4 regions of the Gordonia sp. YC-XJ4 genome follow, and region 1 is predicted to be linked to each of the others. Evidence: riboswitches for the same ligand, from Rfam matches in the RefSeq annotation. Region 1 holds a riboswitch; each other region holds the start of a gene.
The links. A riboswitch is a leader RNA that binds a small molecule or an ion and turns the genes downstream of it on or off. The one in region 1 is predicted to bind S-adenosylmethionine.
Positions count from the first base shown of each region.

Region 2: it holds a riboswitch for S-adenosylmethionine, as region 1 does, so the genes downstream of both, AC5ZH6_RS10525 (amino acid ABC transporter permease) here and AC5ZH6_RS08845 (bifunctional o-acetylhomoserine/o-acetylserine sulfhydrylase) in region 1, are expected to answer to the same signal.
Region 3: it holds a riboswitch for S-adenosylmethionine, as region 1 does, so the genes downstream of both, AC5ZH6_RS23120 (aminotransferase class V-fold PLP-dependent enzyme) here and AC5ZH6_RS08845 (bifunctional o-acetylhomoserine/o-acetylserine sulfhydrylase) in region 1, are expected to answer to the same signal.
Region 4: it holds a riboswitch for S-adenosylmethionine, as region 1 does, so the genes downstream of both, AC5ZH6_RS20715 (LLM class flavin-dependent oxidoreductase) here and AC5ZH6_RS08845 (bifunctional o-acetylhomoserine/o-acetylserine sulfhydrylase) in region 1, are expected to answer to the same signal.

Region 1 is NZ_CM183447.1:2,007,277-2,011,827, reverse strand. Features, by position in the region: gene AC5ZH6_RS08850 (cutinase family protein) at 1-914, opposite strand, end outside; SAM riboswitch class IV at 1,132-1,252, shown strand; gene AC5ZH6_RS08845 (bifunctional o-acetylhomoserine/o-acetylserine sulfhydrylase) at 1,314-2,648, shown strand; gene metX (homoserine O-acetyltransferase MetX) at 2,673-3,821, shown strand; gene AC5ZH6_RS08835 (Hsp70 family protein) at 3,885-4,551, opposite strand, start outside.
Region 2 is NZ_CM183447.1:2,383,868-2,388,418, reverse strand. Features, by position in the region: gene AC5ZH6_RS10535 (ABC transporter substrate-binding protein) at 1-19, opposite strand, end outside; gene AC5ZH6_RS10530 (amino acid ABC transporter ATP-binding protein) at 154-951, opposite strand; gene AC5ZH6_RS10525 (amino acid ABC transporter permease) at 948-1,958, opposite strand; SAM riboswitch class IV at 2,091-2,199, opposite strand; gene coaD (pantetheine-phosphate adenylyltransferase) at 2,346-2,834, opposite strand; gene rsmD (16S rRNA (guanine(966)-N(2))-methyltransferase RsmD) at 2,847-3,446, opposite strand; gene ectA (diaminobutyrate acetyltransferase) at 3,680-4,207, shown strand; gene AC5ZH6_RS10505 (hypothetical protein) at 4,292-4,438, opposite strand; gene ectB (diaminobutyrate--2-oxoglutarate transaminase) at 4,437-4,551, shown strand, end outside.
Region 3 is NZ_CM183447.1:5,196,457-5,201,007, reverse strand. Features, by position in the region: gene AC5ZH6_RS23130 (serine/threonine-protein kinase) at 1-173, opposite strand, end outside; gene AC5ZH6_RS23125 (isochorismate synthase) at 268-1,365, opposite strand; SAM riboswitch class IV at 1,456-1,569, shown strand; gene AC5ZH6_RS23120 (aminotransferase class V-fold PLP-dependent enzyme) at 1,587-2,891, shown strand; gene AC5ZH6_RS23115 (hypothetical protein) at 2,888-3,319, shown strand; gene alc (allantoicase) at 3,339-4,322, opposite strand; gene AC5ZH6_RS23105 (MarR family winged helix-turn-helix transcriptional regulator) at 4,509-4,551, shown strand, end outside.
Region 4 is NZ_CM183447.1:4,674,961-4,679,511, forward strand. Features, by position in the region: gene AC5ZH6_RS20705 (ABC transporter permease) at 1-261, opposite strand, end outside; gene AC5ZH6_RS20710 (ABC transporter substrate-binding protein) at 268-1,896, opposite strand; gene AC5ZH6_RS20715 (LLM class flavin-dependent oxidoreductase) at 1,896-3,089, opposite strand; SAM riboswitch class I at 3,097-3,181, opposite strand; gene AC5ZH6_RS20720 (ABC transporter substrate-binding protein) at 3,389-4,348, shown strand; gene AC5ZH6_RS20725 (NAD(P)/FAD-dependent oxidoreductase) at 4,370-4,551, opposite strand, start outside.

The DNA.
Region 1 (4,551 bases):
ATCGTGCAGGTCTGCAACGCTCCGCTCTGCGTACATGTCATGGGCTCGTTCGCGCCGTTCATGTACCAGGTCGTGCCGGTACCCGGGAATTGATACATGTGAAACGGATACTGACCGTGCTTGACCCAGTAGCCGAGGAGCGCGTCGAGGTCGCCGATCGGGTCATGGAACGGATCGGGGAGATCGCAGATCGGGTCGCCCGCGATGCAGTAGGTGGTCACCGGCAGGCCCCCGTAGTCGGTGACTGCTCGGGTTCCGGACATGGTCAGACCGGGGATGATCCCGACCAGGGTCGCCTCGATCCCCTGTCCCCACAACGTCCCCGACATCCGCGGATCGGAGTAGAGCTCACCCGACACCGTGCGCGCACCGTCGGAATCGGTGGTGGAGATGACGTAGGTGGAGCCGTCGTCCATGGTCACCGGCCGATTCGCACCGATGTCGGTGAGAACGTCGCCGGCCACCCGCGCTCCCTGCGAATAGCCGGCGATGACGATCTTCTTGTCGGCACCGCACTGCTGCTGGTACGCGGCGACGGCCTGCTCCAGGTTGGCCGACCCTTCGGCCTCGCTGGCGTTGTATCCGACCGACCCGAGTGGCCAGATGGTCGCGGAGTACGGGACCTGCTCGATCTCGTAGGCGCCCGCGCCGGAGTACGGACTGTCCGGCAGCTCCTCCCAGTGCGCGCCGTGCCCGGTGTAGCGCTGTTCCATCCCGACGAGATACGAACCGTCGGAATTCCACGTGCCGCCGACGATGAACACCCGACCGGGTTGACTGCACGCCGCCGCCGTTTCCGCCGACGCGACCCCGTGACCCCAGAATGCGGCCGCGATGAGCGCCACACTCGCGGCCCCGACCACTCCGGTCGAGACGCTGCCGCGGAGCGAGGCAAAGGAAGGTGAGAGCCGCATCGGACACGTCCTTGGGCGAGGGAACCGTGACGTGGCAAGGGTAAGCAGACGGCGCGGCCGATTCCGGCGGATCGGTCGAGATCAGGACGGCGATTCGTCCGTCCGGGCGACACCTACCGCGCGCCCGAACCGCACGGACCGTTTCTGTCCAGCACGCAAACCAGGCTGAGCAGGAGGGTTCTCAGCCGACGACGACCGTGTTATATCCTTGTCGCCAGGTCATGAGTATCAGCGTCAAGCCCCGGCTCGCTGATCGGCAACCCTCCAACCGCGGTGGGGTGCTCCGGGTGATGACCGGGTTGTGGGATCGCGACGAGCATCCCCGGCAAGCGCGGGTCCGAAGGTCGGACCCCATCAGGGTCACCACACCCTGCCGACCGCAGAAAGTGATCTATTTTCATGTCTGACGTAGCCAACGACGGTACGGATGCCCAGAACCCAGCCGACAACTGGAGTTTCGAGACCAAGCAGATCCATGTGGGCCAGTCGGCCGACGCCGCCACGAACGCCCGTGCACTGCCGATCTACCAGACCACGTCGTACGTCTTCAACGACACCACCCACGCGGCCAACCTCTTCGGCCTCGCCGAGCCGGGCAACATCTACACCCGCATCATGAACCCCACCCAGGACGCCGTCGAGCAGCGGGTCGCCGCACTCGAGGGCGGTGTCGCGGCACTGCTGGTCGCGTCCGGTCAGGCCGCCGAGACCTACGCCATCCTCAACATCGTGGAGAACGGCGGACACGTCGTGTCGAGCCCGCGTCTGTACGGCGGGACCTACAACCTCTTCCACTACACGCTGCCCAAGCTCGGCATCGAGGTGAGCTTCGTCGAGGATCCCGAGGATCTCGATTCGTGGCAGGCCGCGGTCCGCGACAACACCCGCGCGTTCTACGGCGAGTCGATCTCCAACCCCAACAACGAGATTCTCGACATCGAGGGCATCTCCGAGGTCGCCCATCGCAACGGCGTGCCGCTGATCGTCGACAACACCGTCGCCACCCCGTACCTGCTGAACCCCCTGGCCCATGGCGCCGACATCGTCGTCCATTCGGCGACCAAGTACATCGGCGGGCACGGCACCGCGATCGGCGGCATCATCGTCGACGGCGGCACCTTCGATTGGCGGGTGCAGCGTGATGGTCAGGATCTGTTCCCCGGCTTCACCACCCCCGATCCCAGCTACCACGGTGCGGTGTTCGCCGACCTCGGTGCGCCGGCCTACGCGCTCAAGGCGCGCGTGCAGTTGCTGCGTGACACCGGCGCGGCGATCTCGCCGTTCAACGCCTTCTTGCTCGCCCAGGGACTGGAAACCCTGAGCCTGCGCGTCGAGCGCCACGTCGCCAATGCGCAGCGGGTCGCGGCCTACCTCGCCGATCACGCTCAGGTCGAGTCGGTGGCCTACGCCGGTCTGCAGTCCTCGCCCTGGTATTCCCGTGGTCAGAAGCTCGCGCCCAAGGGGCAGGGCGCGATCATCGGCTTCGAGATCGCCGGTGGCGTCGACGCCGGGAAGCGCTTCGTCGAGGCGTTGACGCTGCACAGCCACGTCGCCAACATCGGTGACGTGCGGTCACTGGTCATCCACCCCGCGTCGACCACCCACAGCCAGCTGACCCCCGAGGAGCAGCTCGCTGCCGGCGTGACCCCCGGCCTGGTGCGCCTGGCCGTCGGTATCGAGGGCATCGACGACATCATCGCCGACCTCGACCAGGGTTTCGCGGCGGCCAAGTAGTTCTAGGACAGGAGCACAACACCCGTGTCGGTGAGCATCGACCCCCAGGCGACCACGACGCATCAGCCCGAGTGGGAACGAGTTCCCGACGGACAGATGGTCCGAATGCGTCTGGGGTCGTTGTCTCTCGACAACGGGCAGCAACTCGACGACGTCACCCTGGCGTTCCAGCGCTGGGGGGCGTTGTCGCCTGCACGGGACAACGTGATCCTGACCCTGCACGCCCTGACCGGTGACTCGCACGTCACCGGCGCTCCCACCGACGAGCATCCCTCCCCCGGGTGGTGGGATGGTCTGATCGGGCCGGGAGCGGCCATCGACACCGACGAATGGTGTGTCATCTCCGCCAACGTCCTCGGCGGCTGCCGTGGGTCGACGGGCCCGTCGTCGCCGGATTCGCAAGGGCGGCCTTGGGGTTCACGCTTCCCCGACATCACCGTGCTCGATCAGGTGCGTGCCGAGGCAGCCCTGCTCGATGCCCTCGGCATCAAGGGAATCGGCGCGGTACTCGGCGGCTCGATGGGTGGCGCGCGTGCGCTGGAGTGGGCGATCGAGTACCCCGATCGGGTCCGCAGCGCACTGGTGCTGGCGGTCGGCGCGCGTGCCACCGCCGATCAGATCGGCACGCAGACCACCCAGATCGCGGCCATCACCTCCGATCCCGACTGGCAGGGCGGCGACTACCACGGCACCGGACGGTCCCCGATCGCCGGCCTCGGGATCGCCCGGCGCATCGCCCACCTCACCTACCGATTCGAGGGTGAGCTCGACGAGCGGTTCGCCAATACGCCTCAGGCGCAAGAGAATCCGCTTCTCGGCGGTCGCTATGCGATTCAGAGTTATCTCGAGCACCAGGCCGACAAGCTGATCGAGCGCTTCGATCCGGGCAGCTACGTGGTGCTCTCCGACGTGCTGAACCACCACGACGTCGGCCGCAACCGGGGCGGGATCGCCGCCGCCCTCGCCTCGTGCACCGTCCCGACCATCGTCGCCGGCATCGATTCGGATCGCTTGTATCCGTTGCGGTTACAAGCCGAGATCGCCGAGGGCCTCGGCAATTGCGTCGGCGGGCTCCAGGTGGTCCGCTCCGACAAGGGCCACGACGGGTTCCTCACCGAGTTCGACGCGATCGCCGATCTCCTCAAGCGCACTGTGGATCTCGCTCGCCGCTGACGCACTCACACCGACACAGACCGACCCGCCCACGCGCCTGCAGGCGTCGTGGGCGGGCGTGTCTCAGCGGGCGGGTGTGGTGGTGGTCGTCTCCGCCGGATTCCCCGCACTCGGCGCCTGCGCGGTACTCGACGACGGCTGGGAGGGCCGGATTTCCGGAGCGAATCCCGGCGCGGTCGTCTGCGGCGGCACGATGCTGGGGATCAGACCGGACGGAATCAGACCGGACGGGATCGGCAGCGTCGGATACGGAGTCAGTGTCGGGCCGGTCGGGGTGGTGGTCGACGGGGTGGTCGCCGACGGCGTGGTGGTGTTGGGCACCAGCGTCAGGGTGGTCGTCGACGTCGTGAGCGGCAGTTCGGTCGTCGCCCAACTCGGGAGTTGCTCGTGCCCGTCCGGCGAGGTCGGCGACGACACCGCGACCGAGGTCACCACCGAAGTCGTCTGGTGATGCGACGTCGTCGTGAATCCCGAATCCCGGGTGGTGTCAATGGTGTGCGCATCGGCGGTGCGCGTCGGCGAAGGCAGCGGGTCGGCGTCGTCGGTCACGGTGGCGCCGACTGCGACCGCCGCCATCACGATCGCACCGATGATCCCGGCCACGATCGCCACCGGTACCGCCGACCAGCTACGCGCGCGGCGACCGCCGATGAAGGCCAGTCGGTTGGTGCCTGCCTTGCCGGCGAGCATCGCCGCACCGGTGGCCGCGGCCAATTCCGGCGACGCCGGG
Region 2 (4,551 bases), 380 kb from region 1:
CGGAACGCGTTGGTGACATGGAGTTACTCCGTTTCTGGGGTGTGACGGCAGGGAGGATGACGACGTGCCCCGGCGGGGTCGCCGACGGTGGTGGCGGTCGGTGAGTGGTGGTCGGTGTGTGGTGGTCGGTGTGTGGTGGTCGATGTGTCGCGGTCAGAGCACTCGGAGCAGGAAGTCCTTGGTGCGCTGGTGTGTCGGATGATCGAGGACCTGCTCCGGGGTGCCCTGCTCGACGATGCGGCCGTCGTCGAGGAAGACGATGGTGTCGGCGACCTCGCGGGCGAAGCCGATCTCGTGGGTCACCACGATCAAGGTGGTGCCGGTGGCGGCGAGATCACGGATCACCGCGAGGACGTCGCCCACGAGCTCGGGATCGAGCGCCGAGGTCGGCTCGTCGAAGAGCAGCACCCCCGGCTCGACGGCCAACGCCCGGGCGATGGCGACCCGCTGTTGCTGACCGCCGGAGAGCTGGCGCGGATATGCGTCGTACTTGTCCGAGAGTCCCACGCGCGCAAGGAGTGCGCGGGCAGCGCGCTCGGCGTCCGCGCGGGTGATCCGGCCGGTCGAGACCAATGGTGCCGCGACATTCTGGCCGGCGGTGAGGTTGGAGAACAGGTTGAATGACTGGAAGACGTAGCCGATGCGGCGCCGCTGTCGCAGGATCTCGCGTTCGGGCAATTCCCGGAGACGGCCGCCGGTACGGCGGACGCCGATCAGTTCGCCGCCCACGCTGACGTGGCCTGCGTCGAGCCGTTCGAGATGGTTCACGGCACGGAGCAGGGTCGACTTGCCCGAGCCCGAGGGTCCGAGGATCACCGTCACCTCTCCCGGGCGGATCGTGAGGTCGATGCCCTTGAGGACGTGATGGTCGGCGTAGAAGCGGTGGGCGCCCACGATCTGCACCTCGGCACCGGCCGGCGTCGTGTCCGGTGTGATGGCGGCGCGCGTCATGCGGCACGCTCCCAGGGACGCAGGGCGATGCTCCGGCGAACGCCGGCAACAGCGAACCGCAATCGCTGTATCGGCGTGGGGGGCAGGGTGCGGACCGCCCCTCGCGCGAAGTAGCGCTCGATGTAGAACTGGACGATCGAGACGGCGCTGGTGAGGATCACGTACCAGACCGTCGCCACCATCAGCAGTGGGATGATGTCACCGGAATAGGTGCTCGACTGGGTCGAGACCACGCCGAACAGATCGAGTAGCGACACGTAGTAGACCAGCGATGTCGACTTGATCAGCCCGATCAGCAGATTCACATACGACGGCACGATGGACCGCAGAGCCTGCGGCAATGTGATGCGCAGAAAGTGATAACGACGTGGAATGCCCAGTGCGGCAGCGGCTTCGTGTTGGCCCGCGTCAACCGACAGGATGCCGCCGCGCACGATCTCGGCGGCGAACGCCGCCTCGTGGACGGTGATACCGATGACGGCGATCAGGAACGGGGTGGCGAGATCGGCCTCGGAGAAATGAAACAGTCCCGGGCCGAACGGAACACCGATACTCAGACTCTGGTAGAGCGCCCCGAAGTTGAACAGGATGAGGAGCAGTACGATCAGCGGGATCGATCGAAAGAACCAGACGTAACCCCAGCTGACCGCCGCGAGCACGGGATTGTTCGACAGCCGCATCAGCGCCAGGACGATGCCCACGGCCAGGGCGAGCACCGCACTGTACGCTGCGACCTCCAAGGTGACCCCGAGGCCTTCGAGAATGACAGGGCGAAAGAACCAGTACCCGAACCGATCCCATTGGAAGAACGCGTTGGTGGCCAGGCCGTGGACCAACTGCGCACCGACGATGAGCACGATCGCGGCGAGAACCCACCGGCCGGGATGACGCAGGGGCGCAACGCGTTCGGCGACCGGCGGCGTAGTCGTGCCCGCCGACGACGGGTGCGAGTCCCCCGACGGCGCCGGGTGTGGATCGGCACTCGTGGACGGCGATGGGGCGGACATGGCGGCACTCTCCTCCAACCGGGGAACGGGGCACGCGAGGAGAGGCGTGCCCGACGACACCCCGGGCGTATCCCGCGGGTACCGACGACCACGACGGCACGACGACTCCTCACGAAATCGTTGTGGCCGTTTCCATCACGCTTATCGGGACATTCCCGATCCGGTCGTCACCTGGGGCACCCCACCGCGATGCGAGGGTTGCCGGTCAACCAGCCAGGGCTTGTCGTTGACGCTCATGACCGTCTCGTTCACGCTAATACCGCACGCCGCAGCGGTCAGTATTTACATTCGTCGATGAGTGAAAGTCTCGTGGCGTCGGCGTCGGACACCATAGTCGTCTGACGCTGCGTTATTCGTCTGACGCTGCGTTCCTCAGACCTGCGTTCGTCAGACGCTGCGTTCACCGGCCAGGATCGCCTCGAGGCGCCGGTGGATGTGCGGGGAGAGAAAGGGTGTCACGTCGCCGCCGAGCTTGGCGACCTCTTTCACCAGCGAACTCGAGACGTGCGCGAAGCGCGGATCGGTCAGCAGGAACACGGTCTCGACGTCGGCCAGCTCACGATTCATCTGCGCCATCGGAAGCTCGTAGTCGAAGTCCACCGACGAGCGCAGACCCTTGACGATGGAGTGGATCGCGTTCTCTCTGAGATAGTCGACGAGCAGGCCGGTCCACTGATCCACCCGCACATTGGGCAGATCGGCGCAGTCCTCCCGGATCAGTTCGAGCCGCTCCGGGACCGAGAACAGGCCGCGCTTGTTGGGATTGACGACAACGGTGACCACCAGCTCGTCGAAACACGCGGCAGCCCGCTCGACGACGTAACGGTGGCCGCGCGTGAAGGGATCGAAGGAGCCGGGGATCACCGCACTGGTCATACTCTCCAGAACCTACCCGGCCTCCCCGCCGGTGACTCGCGCGACCTGCACCGTGGTGTCGCCGTAGGACTTGTCGGTGACGACCTCCCAGCCGACTGGCCATCTCGTCGTGGCCCGGCGGCCCCGCTCAAGGACCAGTAGGCCACCGTCGGCGAGCCAACCGCCCGCGCCGAGCGCCGCGAGGTCGCCGTGCACCTCGTCGTCGGTGAATGCATAGGGCGGGTCGGAGAAGATCACATCGAAGCGGCCCGTCACACCTACTCGGGCCGGGACGTCCGCTCGGGCCGGGCCGGCCAGGAACGCCGACACCGGTGCGGTGATCACCCGGCCCACCTCGGCGACGCCGAGCGCCCTCAGGTTGGCGGTGACGACAGCGGTGGCGCGACGACGGTTGTCGACGAACACGGCCGAGGACGCGCCACGGGAGAGTGCTTCGAGGCCCAGCGCACCAGACCCGGCATAGAGGTCGAGGATGGCGGCACCCTCCAGATCGATCCGGGCGTCGAGAATGTTGAACACCGCCTCGCGCACCCGATCGGAGGTGGGCCGGGTCCCGGCGTCGGGAACCTTCAGTGGTCGTCCGCCGTGGCGGCCGGCGATGATCCGGGTCACCGAACCATTCTCCCATTGCCGATTCGGTTGAGCCGTCCCCCTCGACGGGCGGCGCCACCGGGGTCGTCACCGCGGTCGCCGCCGGACAATTCGCCCACCCGCAGCGAGTCGTCGCAAGCGTTTGTGTCCCGCATCACAAATACCGGATGAACTGGGCATTGAGGGGGCATTTCCCCACCGATTTACGCAGGCAGGTGAATTCGTCGACACACGTTGTTAACGTCGAATACGTTATGAGCCCGTCCCACACAAGAACGGCCCCATCACCCCTTCTCACTCTCGACTACCGGGTTCCCTCGGTGGCCGACGGTACCCGACTCTGGGAGATTGCCAAGGACTCCCAGGTGCTCGACGTGAATTCCAGCTACGCCTACGTACTGTGGTGCCGAGACTTCGCCGAGACGTCCATCGTCGCCGAGGTCGACGGCCGCACTGCAGGATTCGTCACCGGATATCGACGTCCGTCCGACCCGTCGACCCTCATGGTCTGGCAGGTCGCGGTCGACGACGCGTATCGCGGTCACGGGATCGCAGCAACGATGCTGCATCGACTCATCGATCGTGCCGCACGACGCGGGGTGGTGGCCATGCACACCACCATCAGCCCCGACAACGTTGCCTCGCAACGATTGTTCGCATCGGTGGCTGCCGCTCGCGGACTCCGATTCGCCCGGCGCGACCTTTTCGCCGCCGGCGACTTCCCGGACGCACACGAGCCCGAGGACCTCTATCTGCTCGAGCCCGAGGTTCCCGAACCCTGATCCCGGGCAACAGGAGTCGGCTCCCGAGCCGGTCCTGATCCACCAGCCACACGGTCAAAGATGGGTCCGCACAACATGTGTCGATCAGGTTGCTCCGTACATGTTGGTGCGCACCGGTATCCCCGCGCGGGCCACGCCGATCCGCTCTGTGCGGATCTCACCTGCGGTGGCGGCGCGACGCGCGCCCCGGGCGACGGCCTCACAGATTTCCCACATTGGAGGAATAACCATGAACGACCAACCCACCGCCAAGAAGACCTCGATCGATGATTCGGTCTTCACCCAACACGAATCCGAGGTCCGCAGTTACTGCCGTAGCTGGCCGACGGTGTTCGGCCAGGCTC
Region 3 (4,551 bases), 3.0 Mb from region 1:
CGTTCGAATCGGCGGCGGAATTGATCGTTGTCCGACAAGGAGGAGGCCAGCACTTTCAGTGCGTCGGATCGTGGCAGGCGTGGGTGTCGTGCGACGTAGACCTCACCCATTCCGCCTGCGCCGAGGAGACGTTCGATCGTGTATCCGGCGAAACTCGCTCCCGGTTGCAGCACTGGCCCTCCCCGCTCGATCAACGCGCCAATATATCCGACGTTCGGAGGTTGCAACACGCGCCCTCGCACCGTGTCGGTCTTGCGAATGACGACGTCACATTCCCGAGATTCCCAACGCTCGCAATACCGTCAGCAGCTTCGCGGTGGTCTCGGCGAGTTCGGCATCGGGATCGGAGTCGGCGACGATACCGCCGCCGGCCCACGTGCGAAAGGTTTGTCGGTCGGCGTCGAGTTCGAGGCAACGAATGGTGACCATCCACTCGCCGTCGCCACGCGCGTCGGCCCAGCCGACGGCGCCGGCGTAGAGTCCGCGGGGTTCCTCGTGATCCCGAATGAACTGTGCCGCAGCGTCGGTCGGTGTCCCGCACACCGCCGGGGTGGGGCTCAGGGCGAGGGCCAGGTCGAGTGCGCCGACATCCGGATCGGCGAGGCGGGCGCGGATCGGTGTGGCCAGATGCCACATCTCGCCGGTGGAGAGCAATTGAGGTCGGGTCGCGACGGAAAGCTCCTCGCTGATCGGCGCCAACCGTTCACGCAGATGCTCGACGACGAACGCATGCTCGCGATGGTCTTTTCCCGACGCGGCGAGCTTCTCCCGGGCCTCGCGATCGGCGTCCGGGTCCGACGAGCGTGGAGCCGAACCTGCATACGGATGACAGGTCACCTCGCGGCCACTCTTGTGCAGCAACAACTCCGGGCTCGCGCCGAGGAGCCACGAGTGGCCGCTGTCGACCGCGAACGCATTGTGCTCGGAGTTGCCGTGCGCCAGCGCGCCGAGGAGTTCATCGATCTCTACCGTCGAATCGAGCACCGCACCAACGGTTCTCGCGAGCACCACCTTGTCGAGGTCGCCGGCGTCGATGGCGGCCACCGCTCGCCGCACCCGCTCCCGATGTGTGGGGGCGTCGGGGATCTCGACGAAGTGGGTCAGTGAATGACGGACGGGGGCGCGCCCACCGAGCGCCTGTTCCCGATATAGCCGCGTGGGTGCGAACAGCGCGGCCGGATCTGCGGGGTCGAACGGGAGCGCACCGACCACCGACTCCACCGCACCGGATCGCAGCGCGTCGACGGCGTCGGAGACCGCGGTGAACCGTCGCGCGACGCCCTCGGCGCGAACCACCCCGTGCGGGCGCGACAACACGAACGGAGCAGGCCCCGTTCCCTCATCGTCCACACGTTCGCCGCTCACTCGACCAACCTAGCGCCGGACGGCGTCGGGATTTTGCCCACGCTGAGTGAAAATTGACACCCTCCCGCGTGATAGGCCACCCTTGGTGCAGGTCATGAGTGCCAGTGACAAGCCCCGGCTCGCTGGTCGGCAACCCTCCTCCGCGGTGGGGTGCTCCGGGTGACGACCTGGCCGTGTACCACCCGGACACGGCAAGCGTGGATTCCCAAGGAGATTTTTCGATGACTGCTGTCGTCACCCCCGCATCGATCGCCGCCACCGTGGGCGCAGATCCGTCGTCCATCGAGCCGCTCGCCGAGGTCGTCGGCGCAGGACAACAGGTGCCGCTCGTCGACGGGAGCGAGGTGGCCTACGCCAACCTCGACTATGCGGCGAGCGCCCCCGCCCTGACCGCGGTTGCCGACGCCGTCGCCGCGTCGCTGCACCAGTACGCCAGCGTCCACCGCGGCGCCGGCCATCTGTCCCAGGTCACCACCCGTCGCTACGAGCAGTGCCGGGAGACGGTGCGGCGCTTCGTGCGTGGGCGTGCCGACGACACCGTCGTGTTCACCCGCAACACCACCGACGCGATCAATCTGGCGGCCCACTGCACCCCTGGCGACGTCGTGGTTCTCGACATCGAGCACCACGCCAACCTGCTGCCGTGGGTCTCGCGCGACTCCGGGACGGCCCGCATCGTGACCGCGCGCCCGGGCATCGAGGACACCCTCGTCGCACTCGAATGCGAACTCGCGGCGGCGCCCGCGGCGTTGCTCGCGGTGACCGCGGCCTCCAACGTCACCGGGGAGGTCCTGCCGATCGGACGCATCGCCGCCATCGCGCACCGACACGGCGCGCACATACTCGTCGACGCAGCCCAGCTCGTCGCCCACCGGCCGGTGTCGATGGTCAGCCACGGTATCGACTACCTGGTGTTCTCCGGTCACAAGGTCTACGCGCCGTACGGCGCGGGAGTGCTCATCGGACGGTCGGATTGGCTCGACGCCGCCGACCCCTACCTCGCCGGCGGTGGGGCGTCGGCGCAGGTCAGCGTCGTCGACGGCCCCGACGAGAACTGCGCGGCCACCGCCTGGCACACCGGTGCCGCGCGACATGAAGCAGGGTCGCCGAATGTCTTGGGCGCCATCGCCATCGCTGCCGCCTGCGAGGCGATCACCGAGATCGGCTTCGAGGCGATCGGCCTGCACGAGCACGAATTGCGTTGCAGTCTCGACGACGGGCTCGCGAGCCTCGACGGCGTCGAGGAACTGCGCATCTTCGACGACATCACCGATCGCGTCGGGATTGCCGGGTTCGGCGTCGACGGTATTGCGCCGCGCGCCGTCGCCGAGTATCTCAGCAACGAACACGGCATCGGCGTGCGTGACGGAAAGTTCTGCGCCCACCCGATCCTCAATCGCCTCGGCCACCCCGACGGCGCCGTGCGCGCGAGCTTCGGCCTCGGCACCGGGGCCGCCGACATCGACCGCTTGATCGACGCTCTGGCACAACTGATCTCGACCTCACCCGGAGGGAACCCGGCATGACCATCGAACTCGATCGCATCAGCATCGGACGGCCATCGCTGCGGGTCGCGCTCGCCGACGACATTCCCGCCGACTCCTCGGCGATCGTCGTCCGTCGACCCACGCTGCGTGACGCCCAGCGGGCCCGCTCACTGCTGCGGGCCGGCACCCGTGACACCGCGAACTTCTCCGTCGCACTCGAGGTGGAGGTGGCGATCGCGCCCAGCGCCGCATCGGCGCGGGCGGCGGTCGCACACATCCCGGACGACATCGACGGCGGCACCGTGCGCTACGTCGGCACGCCGAGCGGTCTGGTGACCCTCATCCGCGACATCTACGCGGCCGAGGTCGCCGACGCCGTCATCCTCGTTTCACTCGACGGTTCGGCGACGCGGCACCGCGTGCGCGAGCTGGTGTTGCCGTCGTTCGCGGAGCGGCGCGCGGCTTGATATCTCTGCGCAGGAGTGCTCAGGCCTCGCCGCGCTCCCACTGCTCGACGAGCTCGGTCTGCGCCTCGTCGGTCAGCAGGCCGTACAGCTTGAGTCGGGCCATGCCGCCGTCGGGATAGACATCGATGCGCGCCTCGGTCATCGGGCGGTCGAGATCGATGACGAACCGGTGACGGGTGTCGGGCTGTAAGTCGGTGCGGCCCAACACCTCGAACCACTCGCCGTCCTCGCCATCGCGGCCGCGGACCATCGCCGCGCCGGGCGCGTTGCCCAGGAAGTAGCTGGTGTCGAGTTCGACGAGACTCACCCGGCCCTGCCCGGCCAGGCGCACCTGCACCCAGTCGTTGCCGTCGTCGCGCCGACGCGAGGTCTCCCACCCCTCGCCCATGTGCCGTGCACGGCCGGGCATGAGCAAATTGTTGGGCGAGCTGTAGAACATGTTGGAGCAGGCCGTGATCAGGCCACCGTTCTCCAGCGCGGCCAGATCGAAATGGCCGTAACGGAAGAAGTGCGGGTTGGGTACGCCGCGCCCGTGCACCCGGAATCGGGCCACACCGCCGTCGGGATGCATCGTCAGACGCACGTGGGTGAAGCGGTCCTTCGCATCGACCCGGAACGGGTTGCGGGTGTCGCCGTCGACGGGGCTCTTCTCGACGATGGTGACCCACTCGGTATCGGTCAGCAGCTCGTCGACGGAGACGACGCCCTCCTTGGCGGCGGCCTCGACGGAGATGAACGGCGGATAGTTGCCCTTGAACCACGCGGTGTCGACGACGACGCCGTAGATGACACCCGGCGCGCCGAGCCGGACGATCGCCTGATCGACTCCCGCCTCCCGCCTCCGTCGTGTCTCCCAGCCGTCGTAGATCTGACCCTTGTGACCGAACGTCGCGGGCTGATACTGCGCCGGGGGTGTCTTGATCAGGTTCTGTGCCTCGGCGAAGAGGTCGTCGTTGGTCCACACGACGGCGCCGCCCAGGTCCCGTAAGGCCAGGTCAGGCATGGACGTGAAGTGCGGACGGTTACCCGATGACGTCGGTGGGGGTACAGGGGTCACGACCGTCGATCCTAATGGGATTTGCCACGACGACGAACTCGAGCGCATACTTGCGGCCGCCAACTACATGTAGCCAACAACTAGTTGTAGTCGGCAAGGAAATCGGACATCGTCATCGATCGGGGGATCGGCATGCTCGGAGATCGCGACATCGATCAGCTCTTCGACACACTCG
Region 4 (4,551 bases), 2.7 Mb from region 1:
CCCCTGGGAGATGGACAGCCCGAAGTCACCGTGCAGCGCGCCGGTCAACGCCGACCAATACTGTTGCCACACCGAACGATCCAGTCCGTAGCGGGCCTTGAGGGCGGCTACGGCGGCCGGGTCGGCGGGGATCGAGGCATCCGAGGTTGCGATCGACACCGGATCCGAGGGCAGCAGGATCAGGATGATGAAGGCGACGGTGAACGCCGCCCACAGCACCCCGATGGCCGAGGCGATGCGGATCGCGAGATAGCGGATCATCGCCGGTCACCGACCCGAGAGCCAGGTGTCGTGGAACTGCAGGCGTGCCGAGGCGTCGAAGGACACCTGGTGTGCGGTGCCCGCGGTACCGATGGCCTGCGAGAGTTCGATAGTGGGCAGGAACAGTCCGTGCTCGATGATCTGGGTCTGGGCGGTGGCCAGGTCCGCGTTGCGTGCGGCGGTGTCGGTGGTGCTCTGCTGCTGAGCCAGCGCGGTGTCCAGCGCGGGAATCGGCCCGCGCCGGTTCAGGTTTCGGGTGGTCAACCCGAACTGGGTACGCAGGATGTCACCGTCGGCGCGTGTCACGTTGTAGTAGATCGCGTCGTAGTCGCCGGAGTTTTGTCGGACGGTGGCCTCGGCTGCGGGTACCACGTCGAGCGCCATGTCGACGCCGGCGTTCTTCAGCTGCTGCTGGACGAGTTCGAGGATCGCCTGGTTGCCGGCGAACACCGGACTGTAGAGCACCGAGAACGACAGGCGCCGGCCGTCTTTGACGCGAATGCCGTCCGCGCCGGGCCGCCAGCCGGCGGCGTCGAGTAGCTGCCGGGACTTGGCGGCGTCGAAGGCCAGGGCCGCCGTCTCGGCATGGAATCCCGGGGTGTTGGCGGCCAGCACCCCGGTCGCCGGGTGGAAGTCCTTGTCGAGCACGGTGTCGACGAGTTCGGTGCGGTTGATCGCCGGGAGCAGTGCAGTGCGGACCTGCTCGTCGGCGAGTACTCCACGGGAGACGTTGGGCTGCAGGCCGAATGGCACGCCGGGGTTCACCGCGGTGAGTACCTTGCCACCGGCCGAGGAGATCTGTGCCTTGTCGTTGGGGAGGGCATCGCTGATGACGTCGAGCTGACCGGAGCCCAGTGAGCCGGTGCGCACACCCGACTCGGGGACGACGGTGAAGTCGATCCCGTCGAGGTAGGCGTCGCCGGTATGGGTGAACACCGCCGAGCCCCATTGATATCCGGTGCGTTTGCGCAGGGCGGCCGAACGGCCTTGTTGCCATGCGGAGTACGCGAACGGCCCGGAGCCGATGTTGGTGCCCTGGCACCGCTGTTCGGGTGTGGCGGCGACGGTCGCGTCGGCCTGGATGCCGAGCTGCGGAGTGGAGGTCGCCTGCAGGAACTGCGCGTTCGGTGCGGAGAACTCGACCCGTGCGGTCAACGGGTCGACAACGGTGGTACCGGTGTAGCCGCTGAGATATGTTGCGGCCAAGGGCGCCTTGGCGCCACCAAGGGTGGTGACGATGGCGTCGAAGTTCTTCTTGACCGAGTCGGCGGTCAGCGGGGTGCCGTTGCTGAAGGTGACGTCGGGCTTGAGGTGGAAGGTGAAGGTCTTGGCGTCGGGGCTGACCTCCCAGCTCTGCGCCAGCCACGGTTTCAGGTCACCGCTCCCGGGTACCTGGTCGGTCAGTGAGTCGACGATCTGACGGGTCACGTAGATCGTCTGGTTGGTGGCGCTCTGGGCGGGGTCGGAGCAGGTGGGCGCGTCGGAGAGGCCGTAGCGCAGCGTGCCACCGGAGACCGGCGGGCCGGCGTCGTCGGACTGCGAGGAGCCCCCGCCGCATGCGGCGAGGCCGAATACGGCCAGCGCGGCAACGGATGCCGTCGCGGTACGGGCGACGGTGGTGGTGATGCCACGCATCAGATGAGGCCCCATTTCTTGGCGAGGAGTTCGTGCGAGCGCAGCCGGTCACCGTGATCATGGGTGACCGAGGTGATCACGAGTTCGTCTGCATCGGTCAGCTTTCCGAGCGCAGCCAAGCGCTCGACGACGGTGTCGGGGCTGCCCACGAACTGGGTCTCGAGGCGGTCGGCGACCAGTGCGCGCTGCTCGTCGTCCAGTGGTGGCGCGGTGGCCGGATCCGGGTACTCGACGGCACCGTGGCCGCTGCGGATGCTGTACACCCAGTGCCCGTAGGTGGAGGCGAGATGGCGTGCGGTGTCGTCGTCCTCGGCGACCACCACATCGGCCGAGACCACCACGTACGGTTCGGCGAGTACCGCCGACGGCCGGAAGGCGGCGCGATAGGCCTGCACCGCTTCGAGCGTCGTGCCGGGGCTCACGTGATAGTTGGCGACGAAGGGCAGTCCGCGCGCGCCGGCCACCTGGGCGCTCTGACCCTTGCTGCTGCCGAAGATCCAGAGCTCGACGTCGGCGCCCTCACCGGGCACCGCATGCAGTTGGAGACCGGACGGGCTGCGATAGGTGCCCTCGAGCAATGCGGCGATGTCGGCGACCTGCTCGGCGAAATCGGGGGTCTGCGCACCGGGCTGGGTGAGTACCTCGAAGCTGCGTGCCAGACGCGAATTCGCCAGCAGCGCCGACACATCGAACGGTTCGGGGAGCACCACACCGTCGACGACGCGACTCGGGCGGGGAATGCTCGGCAGGGTCACCGCAGGTGTCGAAGGCGTGGGTGTCGACGGCGTGGGTGTCGACGGCGTGGGTGTCGAAGGCGTGGGTGTCGCCGTGACCGCTTCCGCGCGCCGCTGACCGGAGCGTCCGAGACCCAGGTCGATGCGGCCGGGATGGAAGGCGTCGAGCAGACCGAAGGACTCGACGACCGAGACCGCGGTCGTCTGGCCGACCTGAACCGCCGCCGACCCGACCCGGATGGTGGTGGTGGCACCGGCGATCTGACCGATCAGGACGGCCGGATTGGAGCCGGCCACCGCGACGAAGTGATGTTCGGCGACCCAGTAGCGGCGATACCCCCACTGCTCGGCGTGCTGCGCGAGGTCGATCGTGTTGGCCAGTGCGGCAGCAGGATTGGAGCCCTCACTGATCGGCGCGAGATCGAGCACCGACAACGGGGCATGGTCATGAAATGGCACGAGCCGACTCCCATCGATCCCGGCGTTAGCACCCTCCTCTGGGGTTGCTGCGACGTCGACGAGCCGGGTCTCTCGGTCGCTCCAGATGGTCGATTCACGGTAGGTCGGCGGCGCCGCACACGGCAAGAAAGTCAGGAGCTGCTCGAGTACGTCGACGGCGTCCGGGCGCGTACGCGGCACAGACTTTCGGTCACCGTGGGATTAACCCGAACGTCCGGACGGCATCGGTGGCGAGCAATGGCGTCGTCACGCCCGCGTCGACCTTGTCCGATACGGGCGATTTAGCCTAACCTAACGAGATGTGTGCTCGTGGAGTTCTCGCCGGCCTGTTGACCCTGGTGTTCGTCGCCCTTCTCGGGTGCTCCTCCCCCGACGACCCGGCCGGGTCCGCGGGAGAGACCGTGACCGTCGAGCACCAGTACGGATCGACGACGATTCCGAGCGATCCGACCAAGGTCGTGACCTTCGGCGGCGCGTGGTCGGATTCGCTGATCCGCCTCGGAGTCCCGATCACCGCGGAGTTCCTCGCGCAGGGGTATTCGGGCCCGAACAATCGCTTCGCCTGGACGCCGGAGCACTCGTCGACGATCGTCACCTATGACGTGGAGGCCGGTACCCCCGACGTTGCCGCAATCGCGCGGTTCGCCCCGCAGGTGATCCTCGCCGGATACCTGCCCGACCGCGCGGCCTACGACCGCCTGACGCAGATCGCCCCCACGATTCCGGTGATGGCCAAGAACACCGTCACCGACAGCTGGCAGGACGTGATGACGACGGCCGGCCGGATCTTCGGCAAGCAGCAGCAGGCCGATGAGGCCGTCGCCGAGGTCGAGCAGCAGATCGCGGCCACCAGGGCGAAATACCCGGCGAGCCAGGGCAAGACGTTCACCTTCGGACAGCTGACCCCGCAGAATCAGTTCGGTGTGGTGACCAGCGACACCGACCCCTCCGCGAAACTGCTTGCCGAACTCGGACTGGTTCTCGACCCGGCGGTCAAAGGGCTCGCGCCCGGTGGCGCACGCACGATCGTGTCGGCCGAACGTATCGACATCTTCGCTTCGGACCTGCTGATCTTCTGGCCGCTGGTCGGCGGGCCCGAGGCGTTCGATGCGATACCCGGCTGGGATTCGCTGCCCGCGGTGCGCCGCGGCACGACGGTGTTCCTCACCAACGACACCGCGTCGGCGTTCGGCGGACCCACGATCTACTCGGTGCCGTGGGCGATCGACAAGCTGACGCCGGCGTTGGCGAAACTGTAGGCGCTCGCCCCCGGCGGCGCCTCAGGCGGCGCCGCGTTCCTCGATCTCCTCGAGCCGGTCGATCACGGTGCGCGCGAACACCTGCTGCTCGGTGACCGCGAGTTGGTTGCGGCTGCGCGAGGTGAACGCGAAGAGCCAATCGATCAGCGTGGTGAAGCGGTTGCGAAATCCGACGAGGTAGATCAGGTGCAGGAACAGCCATC